DNA from 2 places in the Roseateles sp. FW305-36 genome. Region 2 is predicted to be linked to the other one. Evidence: predicted binding sites of a transcription regulator. Region 2 holds the regulator's gene; the other holds the start of a gene.
What was found. The regulator NrdR, encoded in region 2, represses ribonucleotide reductase genes. The targets are predictions, from matches to a motif close to CACNANATNTNGTG.

Region 1: a site for NrdR is predicted at 2,128-2,141, ahead of AC3WOE_RS27985 (ribonucleoside triphosphate reductase). Genes of this name have one in related genera too.

The regions. Positions count from the first base shown of each region.
Region 1 covers NZ_JBYSZK010000021.1:65,110-72,066, forward strand. Annotated here, with positions in the region: gene nrdD (anaerobic ribonucleoside-triphosphate reductase) at 1-104, opposite strand, end outside; gene AC3WOE_RS27985 (ribonucleoside triphosphate reductase) at 116-2,101, opposite strand; gene ipdC (indolepyruvate/phenylpyruvate decarboxylase) at 2,217-3,872, opposite strand; gene ubiT (ubiquinone anaerobic biosynthesis accessory factor UbiT) at 3,869-4,285, opposite strand; gene AC3WOE_RS28000 (U32 family peptidase) at 4,282-5,178, opposite strand; gene ubiU (ubiquinone anaerobic biosynthesis protein UbiU) at 5,323-6,363, opposite strand; gene AC3WOE_RS28010 (DUF2249 domain-containing protein) at 6,363-6,656, opposite strand; gene AC3WOE_RS28015 (carbonic anhydrase) at 6,702-6,957, opposite strand, start outside.
Region 2 covers NZ_JBYSZK010000010.1:205,229-212,185, reverse strand. Annotated here, with positions in the region: gene AC3WOE_RS19585 (lytic transglycosylase domain-containing protein) at 42-893, shown strand; ZMP/ZTP riboswitch at 957-1,070, shown strand; gene glyA (serine hydroxymethyltransferase) at 1,128-2,381, shown strand; gene nrdR (transcriptional regulator NrdR) at 2,391-2,834, shown strand; gene AC3WOE_RS19570 (GspH/FimT family pseudopilin) at 2,981-3,532, shown strand; gene AC3WOE_RS19565 (type IV pilin protein) at 3,634-4,107, shown strand; gene AC3WOE_RS19560 (pilus assembly FimT family protein) at 4,143-4,694, shown strand; gene AC3WOE_RS19555 (PilW family protein) at 4,733-5,422, shown strand; gene AC3WOE_RS19550 (PilX N-terminal domain-containing pilus assembly protein) at 5,419-6,747, shown strand; gene AC3WOE_RS19545 (type IV pilus modification PilV family protein) at 6,744-6,957, shown strand, end outside.

The sequences.
Region 1 (6,957 bases), on a different contig from region 2:
ACGGGCCGGTGATAACCCATCACCCGGGTCCAGACCTCGCAGCGCTGGCGTTCCTCTTCGCGCAGCGTGATGTCCTGTTCTTGGCGTTCGATGACAGCGTTCATGGGGATCTCCTTCAGGCAGGTTGGGGTTCGGATTGACGGCGCTTGGCGGCCAGCCGCTCTTCGTCGCATTGGGGGCAGAACTCGTGGTGGCCACTCAGATAGCCGTGGGTGGGGCAGATCGAGAACGTCGGCGTCACCGTCACATAGGGCAGCCGGTGATGGGACAGCGCGCGCTTGACCAGTTCGCGGCAGGCGGCGGCCGAGCTGATGCGCTCGCTCATGTAGAGGTGCAGCACCGTGCCGCCGGTGTATTTGCGCTGCAGTTCCTCCTGACGCTCCAGCGCCTCGAAGGGGTCGTCGGTGAAGCCGACCGGCAGCTGCGAGCTGTTGGTGTAGTAGGGGTTGGCCTCGCTGCCGGCCTGCAGGATGTGGGGCCAGCGGCGGCGGTCTTCCTTGGCGAAGCGGTAGGTCGTGCCTTCGGCGGGCGTCGCTTCCAGGTTGTAGAGATGGCCGGTCTGCTCCTGGAACTCCACCATGCGGGCCCGCACATGGTCGAGCAGGCGCACCGCCAGCGCGTGGCCTTCGGCGCTGGTGATGTCGTGCTGGCCGCGCGTGAAGTTGCGCACCATCTCGTTGATGCCGTTCACGCCCAGCGTCGAGAAATGGTTGCGCAGAGTGCGCAGATAGCGGCGCGTGTAGGGGAAGAGGCCCTGGTCGATGAGGCGCTGGATCAGCTTGCGCTTCATCTCCAGGCTGTCGCGACCCAGTTCGAGCAGGCGGTCCAGGCGCGCCAGCAGCGCAGCCTCGTCACCGGCATGCAGATGCCCGAGGCGCGCGCAGTTGACGGTGACGACGCCCACCGAGCCGGTCTGCTCCGCCGAGCCGAACAGCCCGTTGCCGCGCTTGAGCAGCTCGCGCAGGTCCAGCTGCAGGCGGCAACACATGGAACGCACCATCTGCGGCTCGAGGTCGGAGTTCAGGAAGTTCTGGAAGTAAGGCAGGCCGTAGCGCGCCGTCATCTCGAACAGGGCCTCGGTGTTTGGATGGGCCCAGTCGAAGTCCTTGGTGATGTTGTAGGTCGGGATGGGGAAGGTGAAGACGCGACCCTTGGCATCGCCGGCCGTCATCACGTCGATGTAGGCGCGGTTGATGAGGTCCATCTCGACCTGCAGCTCGCCATAGCAGAAGGGCTGCTCCTCGCCTGCGATGACGGGCACCTGCTCGGCGAGGTCGGCCGGACAGGTCCAGTCGAAGGTCAGGTTGGTGAAGGGCGTCTGCGTGCCCCAGCGCGAGGGCACGTTGAGGTTGTAAATCAGCTCCTGGATGCATTGGCGCACCTGCTCGTAGCTCAGCCCGTCCTTGCGCACATAGGGTGCCAGATAGGTGTCGAAGCTTGAGAAGGCCTGGGCACCGGCCCATTCGTTCTGCAACGTGCCCAGGAAATTGACGATCTGGCCGACGGCGCTGGAGAGATGCTTGGGCGGCCCCGCCTCGACCTTGCCCGGCACGCCGTTGAGGCCCTCGTGCAGCAGGGTGCGCAGGCTCCAGCCGGCGCAATAGCCGCTGAGCATGTCGAGGTCGTGGATGTGGAGGTCGGCCTCGCGGTGGGCGCGGCCGACCTCGGGGGGATAGACATGGTCCAGCCAATAGTTGGCGACGACCTTGCCCGACACATTGAGGATCAGCCCGCCGAGGCTCCAGCCCTGGTTGGCATTGGCCTGGATGCGCCAGTCGCGCTGCTGCAGGTACTCGTCCATGGTGGCCTGCACGTCGACCAGGGTCTGGCGCGCATCGCGCAGGCGGCGGTGCTGCTCGCGGTAGACGGTATAGGCCCGCAGCGTGCGGCGCCAGCCGGCACCAAACAGCGTGGACTCGACGGCGTCCTGGATCTGTTCGATGCCCGGCAGGGTGCGCGCCATCAGCTCCGGCAGCACGCCGTTCTCGGTCAGCCAGTGCGCCTCGTCCTCACCGAACTCGCCACTGGCGCGGCCGGCGCTGGCCAGGGCCCGGGCGATCTTGCCCACGTCAAAGGCCTCCAGGCGGCCATCGCGCTTCATCACCTGCTGGGGATAGAGACTCATTCCACTACCTATGGTGTTCGCAGCGCAGACAAGCGCTACATCTAGTGGCAGGCAGTGTGGCCAGCAGGGTCGGCCTCGTCCTTGAACCAGGTCAAGAAGTGGCGACGGCCTCGGGCATGGACAGGCGCCGCACCGCCTGCACGAAGCGCTGCAGCGTCGGCGAGCGCGCGCCGGGGGCGAGGCGGATGTCGATGAGCTGGAAGCTGCCTCGCGTGGCCAGGGCCTGGCGCAATGCCGCTCCCAGTTCGGCCCGCGTCTGCACGGTGTAGCCGTCGCCGCCCATGCCGGCGGCCATGGAGGCGAAGTCCCAGCCGCCGAGGTCGTGGAAGCCGCCCTCGGGCATGAAGCTGCGCAGCATCTCCCAGCCGCCGTTGTTGAAGACGAGGACGATTGGATCCAGGCCGAGGCGGGCCGCGTGGCCGACCTCCCAGCCCGTCATCTGGAAGGCACCATCGCCGACCAGGATCAGCGGCCGCTGGCCGCTGGCACGCTGCAGGCCCAGGCCGGCCGGCACGCCATAGCCCATGGTGGCGTAATAGCCCGGCGCGAGCAGCGCGGTCGGACGCACCGCCATGGCCGTGAACAGGCAGTCGCCGACGTCGCAGGCGATGGGCATCGCACCGTGGCGGGCGAAGACGTCGTTGATGGCGCGGGCAATGTCGGCGGGCTCGACCGCAGCGGCGTCCTCGACCAGGCCCTGCGGGTAGGACGGCGGTGCGGGCGGCGCCGCGACGGCGGTGCGCGGCAGCGGGCAGCGCTCGAGCAGCGCGTCGACCAGGGCGGCCAACGGCAGCTCCGCATAGACGTGGTGGCCAACGCGGACCTCGTCGTCATAGGCCACCAGGGCGTGGCGGAAGTCGATGCGCTGGGCCGACACCGCGAAGTTGGTGTCCGACACGATGACGCCGAGCAGCAGCAGCGCGTCCGAACCCTCGACGCGACGGCTCAGTTCGGGGTCGCCGGCCAGGCCCAGATAGGTGCCGGCCAGCGGAATGTCGGCGTCGGCCAGCAGGCCGCGGCCCATGAAGCTGGTCAGCACCGGCAGGCCCAGTCGCCGCGCCAGCTCGGCCACGCGCGCCTCCAGCCCGTAGCGCCTGACCTCGACGCCGACGACGAGCAGCGGGTCGCGCGCCGCACGCAGCCGCGCCAGCAGCTCGTCGGCGCAGGCCGCCACGCGCTCGGTGTCCCAATGTCGCGGCGCCGGCGCGGGCACCTCGGCGCAGGGCCGGCCCGGCAGATCGCGCGGGATCTCGAGATAGACCGGCCGCGAGCGGGCCAGGGCCGCGTCCAGCACGCGGGCGATGGCCTGGGGCGCACGCTCCAGGTCGTCCAGGCGGGCGCGGTCGACGGTGATCTCCTCGTAGAGCCGCCATTGCGAATCGAGCTGCTTGACCTGGTGATGCAGCAGCAGGCCGCTGACGGCCTCGTGCGCGGCCGGCGCGCCGGACAGCACGACCAGGGGCACGCGTTCGGCATAGGCACCGGCCACCGCGTTGACGAGGTTGAGCGCGCCGGCGCCATAGGTGACGGCGGCGACGCCGAGGCCGCCGCGCACGCGCGCCGTCGCATCGGCCGCGAAGCCGACGCCGGGCTCGTGGGCCAGGGTCAGGATGGGCAGGCGGCCGTCGCGCTCGATCTCGCGGAACAGCGGCAGCGCGAAGTCGCCGGGGATGCCGAAGATTTCGCGCGCGCCGCGCGCCAGCAGCGCGTCGACGAGGCGCTGGGCCAGGGTTGCGGTTGGGTTCATGGCGTGCTCCACAGCGGACCTATCGCGTCCAGGGTGTTCTTCAGGATCAGCCCGTACTCGGTGTCGCCTTCCATGACGAGGGCGCCGTCGAAGAAGAGCCGGTCGGCATCGTCCTCGCCACGCAGCAGCCGCCACAGAGCATCGGCGCGGGCGCGCAGGCGCAGATGGGGTGTGCCGCCTTCACCGGCGGCGCAAAAGCCGCGCTCGGTCAGCCGCAGGCGCACCCGGGCGCCGAGCTCCTGCAGCTCGATCTCGACGGTCTGGCCTTGCAGGGCCTGGCACTGCGACGCGTCCAGGCGCGGCAGCAGCAGGCGGTCGAGCAGCAGGGCCAGGGCGGTGGAAGGCGGACGGCTGGGCAGGCGGGCGATGCGCTCGCGCCAGGGCGACGGCAGGCTGGGCAGGGTCAGGCTCATGCTGCCTCCGCCAGGCCAGGCTGGCGGCGCGCAAAGCCGTCGACGAGGCGACCGGGCAGGCGCAGCTCGCGCAACTCCTCCATCGCCCATGCGGCATTGCCGCCGCGCGCGAACACCTCGTCGAAGATCTCGATGACGCGGCCGAAGTGCTGGCCGCAGGGCGACAGCCGCAGCAGGCTGACGCCGGCCTCCTGCAGCGCCTCGCCGTGGCCTATCAGGCATTGCAGCGCCGCGCTCTGGGTCTGGATGCCGTTGAGGGCGAGGAAGTCCTCGCCCTCCCCCGTCGTCAGCAGCAGGCCATCGGCATCGTCGCGGCACCGGAACTGGCAATCGTCCTTCTGCAGCCGGTGATGGCGGGCCGTGAAGCAGCGCGCCGAAAAGGCCAGCGGCAGGCGGCCGAAACCCCAGACCTCGGTCTCGAGGGCCGACGGCATGGCGTTGATGCGCGCCACCGCATCCAGCGGCAGCTCGACGGGCGCCACCCAGCGGTCGGCGCCCAGGGCGGCATGCTCGCCGAGGGCGGCGGCGTTGTAGATGTTGAGATGGGGGCCCAGCGTGAAGGGGCGGCGGCGAGCGCGCGACAACACCTGCAGCGCGGCGGCGTCACCGGCCTCGACGGGGAACTCGTCTTGCTCGCAGACGCGGCGCAGCGTGCGCAGCTCGGCCTCGCTCATGACCAGGGCCATGGTGGCCAGGCGCACGTCCTTGCCGGCGGCGCGCAGCTCGCGGGCGATGGCCAGCCAGTCGTCGAACTTGATCTCGTTGCGCCGCGAGCAGACCAGCTCGCCCAGCACAATGCTGCGCACCGGCGCGTCGGCGAGGTCGGCATAGAAATTCAGCAGCGCCTCACGCGGCCACCAGTACAACACCGGACCAATCGAAAGATCGATCATCAAAACTGCTCCGTCCATTTCCATGCGGCGCCCGGCGTCAGCCGAGGCGCCCCCTCAAGCGGCCGCCGTGGAACCGGCTTTGCCGGGCCACTGGCGGCGCCCCCTGGGGGGAGGCGCGCAGCGCTTCGGGGGAATCTGTTCACTTCATCTCCAGGGGCGGTCGTAGGCGCCCAATGTGTGCTGCTGGCCTTCGGCCCAGCGCGCCAGCTGGCCGTCCCAGGACGGCTGCACGCTGTAGCGGCCACGGCCCTCCTGGGCGGCCCAGGCGGCGTCGATGGCGGCGCGCCAGACCTTGGTGACCTCGGCCACATAGGCGGGGCTGCGCTGGCGCCCTTCGATCTTGATCGCGTCCACGCCGGAGGCGATCAGCTGCGGCAGCAGGGTCAGGGTGTTGAGGCTGGTGGGCTCTTCCAGCGCGTAGTCGCTCGCCAGTTCGCCCACCTCGAAGCGCCCCTTGCACAGCGTCGGGTAGCCGCGCGGCTCGCCGGGCCGGTAGTGGTCGATCAGCACGCCGCCCAGGCGGGCGCGCACGCCGTCGGCCGCCTCGTCCCAGCGCACGGCGCCAGGCGGCGAGCAGACACCGGCCGTGTTGGGCGACTGGCCGGTGGCGTAGCTGGACAGGGCGCAACGCCCTTCCACCATCACGCACAGGCTGCCGAAGCCGAAGACCTCGACCGGCACCTTGCAGTGCTTGAGCAGCTGCTGCACCTGCTGCAGGGTCAGCACGCGCGGCAGCACGGCGCGCGCGATGCCGTAGCGCTGGCGGTAGAACTCGATGGCCTCGTGGTTGGTGGCCGAGGCCTGCACGGACAGGTGCAGGCGCAGCTGCGGATGGCGGCGGCTGGCGTCGGCCAGCACGGCGCTGTCGGCCACGATGAGGGCGTCGGCGCCCAGCTCCGCCGCATGGTCGACGGCGCGCTGCCAGGGCTGGCTGTCACGCGCGTCGGCGAAGGTGTTCAGGGCCATCAGCACCTGGCGGCCGCGGCGGTGGGCCAGCTGCACGCCCTCGCGCACCTGAGCGGCGTCGAAGTTCAGTCCGGCGAAGTTGCGCGCATTGGTCGCGTCCTTGAGACCCAGGTAGACGGCATCGGCGCCAGCGTCCAGGGCCAGCTGCAGCGCGCGCAGCGAGCCGGCCGGGCAGACCAGCTGGGGCTTGCGCGGCGGCGGGCAGGATTCGACCGACATCAGCCTTGGCTGCAGCCACAACCGCAGCCGCCCGCGCCGGCGGGAACAGTGGCTTCGGAGGCATCGACGACACGGCCGATGCGGATGAGCCAGGCGCCGGGTTCGGCCTGCACGATGCGCCAGCTGAAGGCCAGCGGGTGGCGGACGCCGAACTGCATCAGCAGGCCGCGGGGCTCATGGTCGTTGAGCAGTTCGAAGGCCTCGCCCGGCGCCAGCGCGTCGAAGCATTGGAAGGCGAGCTGGTGGCGTTCGAAGGGGGCCAGGGGGCGGATGTCGTAGGTGGGCGTATTCATGGTTCGCAGACTAGGTGGGTCAGGGTCGCGGCGCCTTGAACTGAGTCAAGAGCGGGCGAAGGGAATGCCGCTGGGATCGAAGCCGCTGTCCTCGTCGCCAAGGCGGTAGGGGCCGGTGCCGGCGTTGTCGGCGCGCGAGGCGGGCACGAAGGCGCCAACGGCGACGTCGAAGACATGCACCTCGCCGTCCTCGATGACGTAGTGCCAACCATGCAGGGTCAGCGCCCTCGCCTCGACCTGCTCGCGCACCATGGGATAGGCCATCAGGCGCTCGAGCTGCAGCACGATGGCGCGCTGCTCG
Region 2 (6,957 bases):
CGACAAGGCAGCCTGAGGCGGGCTGCGACACAAGGAGTCGCATGACGACACGTCAAGACCTGTTCAGCCTGGCTCGCCTCACGCGGGATTCGGCGTCGCTGTTCGTGAAGGACATCGGCAACGGCCTGCTCGTGGTCAGCCACAACACGCTGGCCCTCGTCGGGCTGGCCGTGGTGTCGGTGCTGCTGGTGTTCACGAGCCAGGCTGGCCTGCGCGAAAAGCTGGAAACGGCCACCCTGGGCTGGCTGAACGCCCGCCAGGAAGCCCGCGCCGAGGCCGAAGGCAACACGCTGATGGCCGCCGCCGAGCCGGATGCCATCGCCCGTGCCACCGCCACCGATCCCCGCGAACTGAGCCGTCAGCAGGCCGCCGTCGCCCACTGGCTGGCGCGCCGCTACAGCGTGGCACCCGAGCCCATCAGCCGCCTGGTGCAGGAAGCCTGGTCCGTCGGCCAGCGCGCCAAGGTCGAGCCGACGCTGATCCTGGCCATCATGGCCATCGAGTCACGCTTCAACCCTTTTGCCCAGAGTTCCGTGGGCGCCCAAGGCCTGATGCAGGTCATGACGCGGGTGCACGATGACAAGTACGAAGCCTTCGGCGGCACGCTGGCGGCCTTCGATCCGGTGACGAACCTGCGCGTCGGCGTGCAGGTGCTGAAGGAATGCATGCAGCGCGCCGGTGGCCTGGAAGAAGGCCTGCGCTACTACGTCGGCGCGGCCAACCTGGCCGAAGACACCGGCTATGCCGCCCGCGTGCTGGCCGAGCATGAAATGCTGAAGGCGGTCGCCGCCGGCCGCACGGTGCCGACCATGACGACCGTGCGTCCGCCGATGCGCGAGGCCGCGTCGGCCCCCACGGGTGGCGATTCCGCGCAGGTGGCCTTGCTCCGCTGAGAAAGCCACCCCCATGCTCACGGCGCGCAAGACCCTCGAGCGTGGGCGCCGCTGGCATACACTGGGCGTTCACGCGACTGGCGATCAGGGTCACGAGCTGACCCGAGGTGGGACACCACCGGGGAGCGTGAGGCGGTTTTTGCGAACCGCTTTCAGCCGTTCGCCTGGGCAGCCTTGGACGTCACGCCTGCCGTGGTCGCCTTGGATTTACCGCCTGACCTTCGGAACACCAGCATGTTTGACCGCAACACCTCCACCCTCGCCCTGGTCGACCCCGAGCTCTGGACCGCCGTCCAGAACGAGAACCGCCGCCAGGAAGACCATATCGAGCTGATTGCCAGCGAGAACTACACCTCGCCGGCCGTCATGCAGGCGCAAGGCAGCCAGCTGACCAACAAGTACGCCGAGGGCTACCCCGGCAAGCGCTACTACGGCGGCTGCGAGTACGTCGACGTCGTCGAGCAGCTCGCCATCGACCGCCTTAAAGCATTGTTCGGTGCCGAATACGCCAACGTGCAGCCCAACTCCGGCTCGCAGGCCAACCAGGGTGCTTTCTTCGCGCTGCTGCAGCCCGGCGACACCATCATGGGCATGAGCCTGGCCGAAGGCGGCCACCTGACCCACGGCATGGCCCTGAACATGAGCGGCAAGTGGTTCAACGTCATCTCCTACGGCCTGAACGCCAAGGAAGAGATCGACTACGACGCCATGGAAGCCCTGGCCCGCGAGAAGAAGCCCAAGCTCATCATTGCCGGCGCCTCCGCCTATTCCCTGCGCATCGACTTCGAACGCTTCGGCAAGATCGCCAAGGAGATCGGCGCCTACTTCATGGTGGACATGGCCCATTACGCCGGCCTGATCGCCGCGGGCGTCTATCCCAACCCCCTGCCCCACGCCGACGTCGTCACGTCCACCACCCACAAGAGCCTGCGCGGCCCGCGCGGCGGCATCATCCTGACGAACGACGAGGCGATCGCCAAGAAGATCAACTCGGCCATCTTTCCCGGCATCCAGGGCGGCCCGCTGATGCACGTCATCGCCGGCAAGGCCGTGGCCTTCAAGGAAGCGCTGACGCCCGAGTTCAAGGCCTACCAGCAGCAGGTCGTGAAGAACGCCAAGGTGCTGGCCGACACGCTGATCGAGCGCGGCCTGCGCATCGTCTCCGGCGGCACCGAGAGCCATGTCATGCTGGTGGACCTGCGCCCCAAGAACCTGACCGGCAAGGAAGCCGAGGCCATCCTGGGCGCCGCCCACATGACCTGCAACAAGAACGGCATCCCCAACGACCCGCAGAAGCCCATGGTCACCAGCGGCATCCGCCTGGGCACGCCGGCCATGACGACGCGCGGCTTCAAGGAAGAGGAGGTCCGCCAGACCGCCCACCTGATCGCCGACGTGCTGGACAAGCCGCATGACGAGGCCAACCTGGCTGCCGTGCGCGAGAAGGTCGCCAAGCTGACGGCGGCCTTCCCGGTCTACCGCGGTTAATTCCCCGCAATGCGCTGCCCGTTCTGCTCTCACACCGAGACCCAGGTCGCCGAGACCCGGGAATCGGACGAGGGCGACGTCGTCCGGCGCCGGCGCCGCTGCCTGTCCTGCGACAAGCGCTTCACGACCTATGAGCGGCCGGACATCGCCCTGCCCTCGGTCGTCAAGAAGGACGGGCGGCGCGCCGATTTCGACGCCTCCAAGCTGCGCGCCTCCATGCAACTGGCCCTGCGCAAGCGGCCGGTCAGCGTCGAGCAGATCGATGCGGCCATCAATCGCATCGAGGAAAAGCTGCTCGCCAGCGGTGCGCGCGAGATCGCGTCCACCCGCCTGGGTGAACTCGTCATGCGCGAGCTCAAGCGCATCGACAAGGTCGCCTATGTGCGCTTCGCCTCCGTCTACCGCAGCTTCGAGGACGTCGACGAGTTCCGCCAGCTGATCCGCGAGATCTGACGCCTGGCTGAGCCCATCCCTCTTTCGGGGGATGTTGGGGGGACGCCGCCGCGGCCCCTCCCCCGTTGATCCGCCCAAAGGAGGAAAGACGTCACGGTCGGTGGTTTCTAGAGTTCGTTCATTCGCAACGAACCCAGGGAATCGCCATGAACCGCATCGCCAACACCCGCCGCCAAAGCCGTGGGTTCACCCTTGTCGAACTCTGCGTCGGCGTCGGCATCTGCGCCGCCGTCGCCGGCCAGGCCGTGCCCGCCATGGGCACGCTGCGCCAGCAGCAAAAGCTGCGCGTCAGCGCCGAGGCCCTGGCCGACAACCTGCGCCTGGCGCGCAGCGAGGCGGCCCGCCTGAGCGACTCGGTCTACTTCCGCGTCAGCGGCAAAGGCGCCAACGCCTGCTATGTGATGTATATCGGCGGCAAGGACGACTGCGATTGCGCCGGCGGCCAGCCGGTCTGCAAGAAGCTGAGCAGCCATGTCATCAAGGCCGAGTGGCTGCCCGCCAGCAAGCCGGTGCGGCTGAGCAGCAATGCCGAGACCCTGGAGTTCCAGCATCGCCAGGGCCTGGTCACCCAGACGGGCAGCATCGAACTCAGCGTCAGCGGCGGCCAGACCATCCGCCAGGTCGTGGCCATCACCGGGCGGGTGCGCAGCTGCTACGTGGGCACCAACAAGGTCAGCGCGATGGCGAAATGCGCCTGATGCTCCCTCATTCGTGGTGGATGCCGACTAGCGGCGCAATTCGACGGATGAACGGCATTTGTAACAACGAGTCACCGTGAAGTGCTGCCCAAAATCGACTCATGCGCACCTGCACACGCCCGCGACGCCACGGTTTTACCCTCATCGAGCTGATGGTTGCGCTGGCCATCGCCGGCATCCTCGCCGCGATTGCCTATCCCGCCTACACCGCGCACATGCAGCGCGCCCGGCGCGCGGATGCCATTTCGGCCTTGACCGCCGTCATGCAGGCCCAGGAGCGTTTTCGCAGCAACAACTCCACCTATGCGTCGACGGTCGCTGCCCTGGGTGTGAACATCAGCCAGATCACTCCGCTCTATGACGTCACGCTGAGCGGCGTCGGCGCCGTGCCGGGCTTCGGCATCGGCTACGTCGCGACGGCGACGCCCATCAGTACCGGCAAACAGGCCCGCGACGTGACCTGCAAGACCCTGGTCGTGACGCTGACCGGTGCCACGCCCCTGTACTCCGCGACCGGCGACCCCGGCAACAGCGGGGCCGACAGGGACACCAGCACCGAATGCTGGCCCCGCTAGCCATGAAGAAGCAGTTTCATGAGCTCAAGGCCCGCGTGGCGGGCCTGACCTTGATTGAAATCCTGGTAAGCCTGGGCGTGATCGCCATCATCCTGGCCGTGGCCGTGCCCTCGATGGCCGACCTGCTGGAGAAGCGCCGCGTCATCGCCGCGGCCGAGGAAGTGGCCGGCGTCCTGAACTACGCCAAGGCCGAAACGAATTCGACCAACTCCCTTCTGTTCGTCCGCTTCGATCCCGATCCGGCCAACAAGCTGAGTTGCGCCCTGGTCGCCACAACGGCGCCGCTCAACCGCTGCCGCTGCTATCTGCCGGCCAACAACGTCTGCCCGAACACCACCCAGAGGGCGCTGCGCCTGTTCCAGTTGCCCAGGAACCATGTGAAGTTCGACGCCAGCGCCACCACCTGGGCCGGTTCGCCCAACAACATCCGTTTCATGCGCGAACAAAACCGAATGGAAACCGAGGGCTTCCAGGTCAATGTGGAGGGGCTGAGCAGGGGCTTCAAGCTGCGCGTCGAGGTCAATTTGATCGGACGAGTCAGGGTCTGTTCGCCCAACGGCGACATGAGCGGGTACACCCCATGCTGAGTACTTTCCATCGCGGTCCGGGCGGCACCCAGCGGGGCATGGGTCTGGTTGAACTGATGGTGGGCATCACCGTCGGCCTGATCGTCACGGCCGGCGCGGCCGTCGTGGCCACGCGCCAGATCAACGAACACCGCCGGCTGATGCTGGAAGTCCAGATGCAGCAGGATTTGCGGATCGCCGCCGACCTGTTGCAGCAGGAAATGCGCAGGGCCGGCTATCGCGGCCTGCCTGCCAGTGGTGTCTGGGAGCCGGCGCGCAATGGTGGCGCCACGCCCGCCGCCGACGCCGCTTCCAGCCCCTATGCCGAGCTGACCCTGGGCGCTGCGAATGCCGACCTCTACTACCGCTATGCAAAAGCGACGGGTGGCGTCCTGAACACGAGCAATGTCCTGGCGAACAACGAGCAGTTCGGCGTTCGCTGGGATACCGGCAACCAGGCGCTCTATATCCAGCTGGGCCTGGTCAACGGCCGGCCCAACTGGCAGCCCATCACCGATCCCGACGTCGTCAGGATCACGAATTTCGTGCCCAGCATCGTCACGCAGCAGATCCCCCTCGACGATCTTTGCGATCCTTCCTGCAAGGCCCTGGGCAACTGCCCGACGCAAACCATCAGGCGGGTCGACTTCACCATCCAGGCCGTCGCCAAGTCCGACCCCAACGTCACGCGCACCTTGAACGTCAAGGAAAAGATCCGCACCGACGACATCAGCGGGATGTGCCCATGAAGCGCGCGTTTGCCATCGCCCAAGCCCGTCCGCAGCGCGGTGCGGCCACGCTGGTCGTGGTCATGGTGCTCTTCCTCGTGATGGCGCTGCTGGCCGCCTACGCCAACCGCAGCCTGATGTTCGAACAGCGCATCGCCGGCAGCTATTACCGCGCCAGCATGGCCCAGGAAATGGCGGAAGGCGCCACCGAGTGGACGCTGGCCATGTTGAATGGCACGGCCATCAACAACAGCTGCACTCCGATCGCCACCGGTGGCACGCGCTTCGTCGACCTGTACCTGAACGTGTCGCCGGATGACCGCGCGACGACGAGCCAGATCACGACGCCCCTGCCCAGCCTTGCCGTCGACTGCTCCTCGACCGGCACCGGCCTCACCTGCCGCTGCCCCCAGCCCAACACGCGCGCGGTCCAGCCTCCCACGCCGCTCGCCGGTGCCCTGATTCCGAGTTTTGGCGTTGCCGTAGGCACCGACCCCACCCTGCACTACGGCAGCTTCGAGGTGACCACCTATGGTTGCACCGACAGCAGCGTCGACAACTGCGCCAGCACGGATGCCGAAGCGCGCAGCCAGACGGCGGCGGCCATGGCCGTGCACAAGACCTCCATCGGCTTCATCGGTGCCGTGCCGTCCTCGCCCGCCGCCCCGCTGACCGTCAGGGGCAATCTGACGACCTCGGGCGTCGGCGGCCTGGGACTGCACAATACCGATCCGCGCTCCGGCGGCCTGCTCGTCGTCTCGGGTGGCCCTGCGCCGGCCCTGGACGACAGCCGCATGGACAGCGTGCCGGGCACGCCGGCGAGCCAGGCGAGCCTCTTCAACGACGACTACCTCCTCAACCTGCCGAACACCCAGGTCGGCGACGACACCTTCTTCCGCAACTTCATGGGCGTGGTGCCCAGCCGCTATCCCAACCACCCGGCGGCCCGCCAGCTCGCCTGCGGAGGCGGCGACTGCTCGGCGAATCTGGTCAACGCCTTCAACGCCGGCATGCGCATGCTGATGGTTCCGGCGGGCATGACGATCAGCAACAACGTCACCATCGGCACCCCGGCCCGACCGGTCCTGGTCGTCGTGAGCGGGCCGGTCACCATCACGGGTCCCATGCAGCTCAACGGCATGCTCGTCGTGCTCGGCAACCTGAACTGGACCAACACCAACCCGGCGGCCTCGCAGATCAACGGCATGCTGGTGGTGCAGGGCGCCATGAACACGGTGGGGCGCATGGACGTCGTCTACCAGCAGTCCATCGCCAACGAACTGCGCAACCGCCTCGGCAGCTATGCGCGTGTGCCCGGCGGCTGGAAGGACTACGACACCAAATGACCGAGTCCGCCATGTCCACGCCCCTGCATTCCCCGTCGGCCCGGCGGCCCCTGCGTCGCCAGCGCGGTGTCACGCTGATCGAGGCCCTGGTGGCCTTGCTGGTGATGTCCTTCGGCATGCTCGCCCTGGTGGGCCTGATGAGCAATCTGCGACTCGGTGCCGACGTCGCCAAGCAACGCAGTGAGGCCATGCGCATCGCCCGGGCGCAGA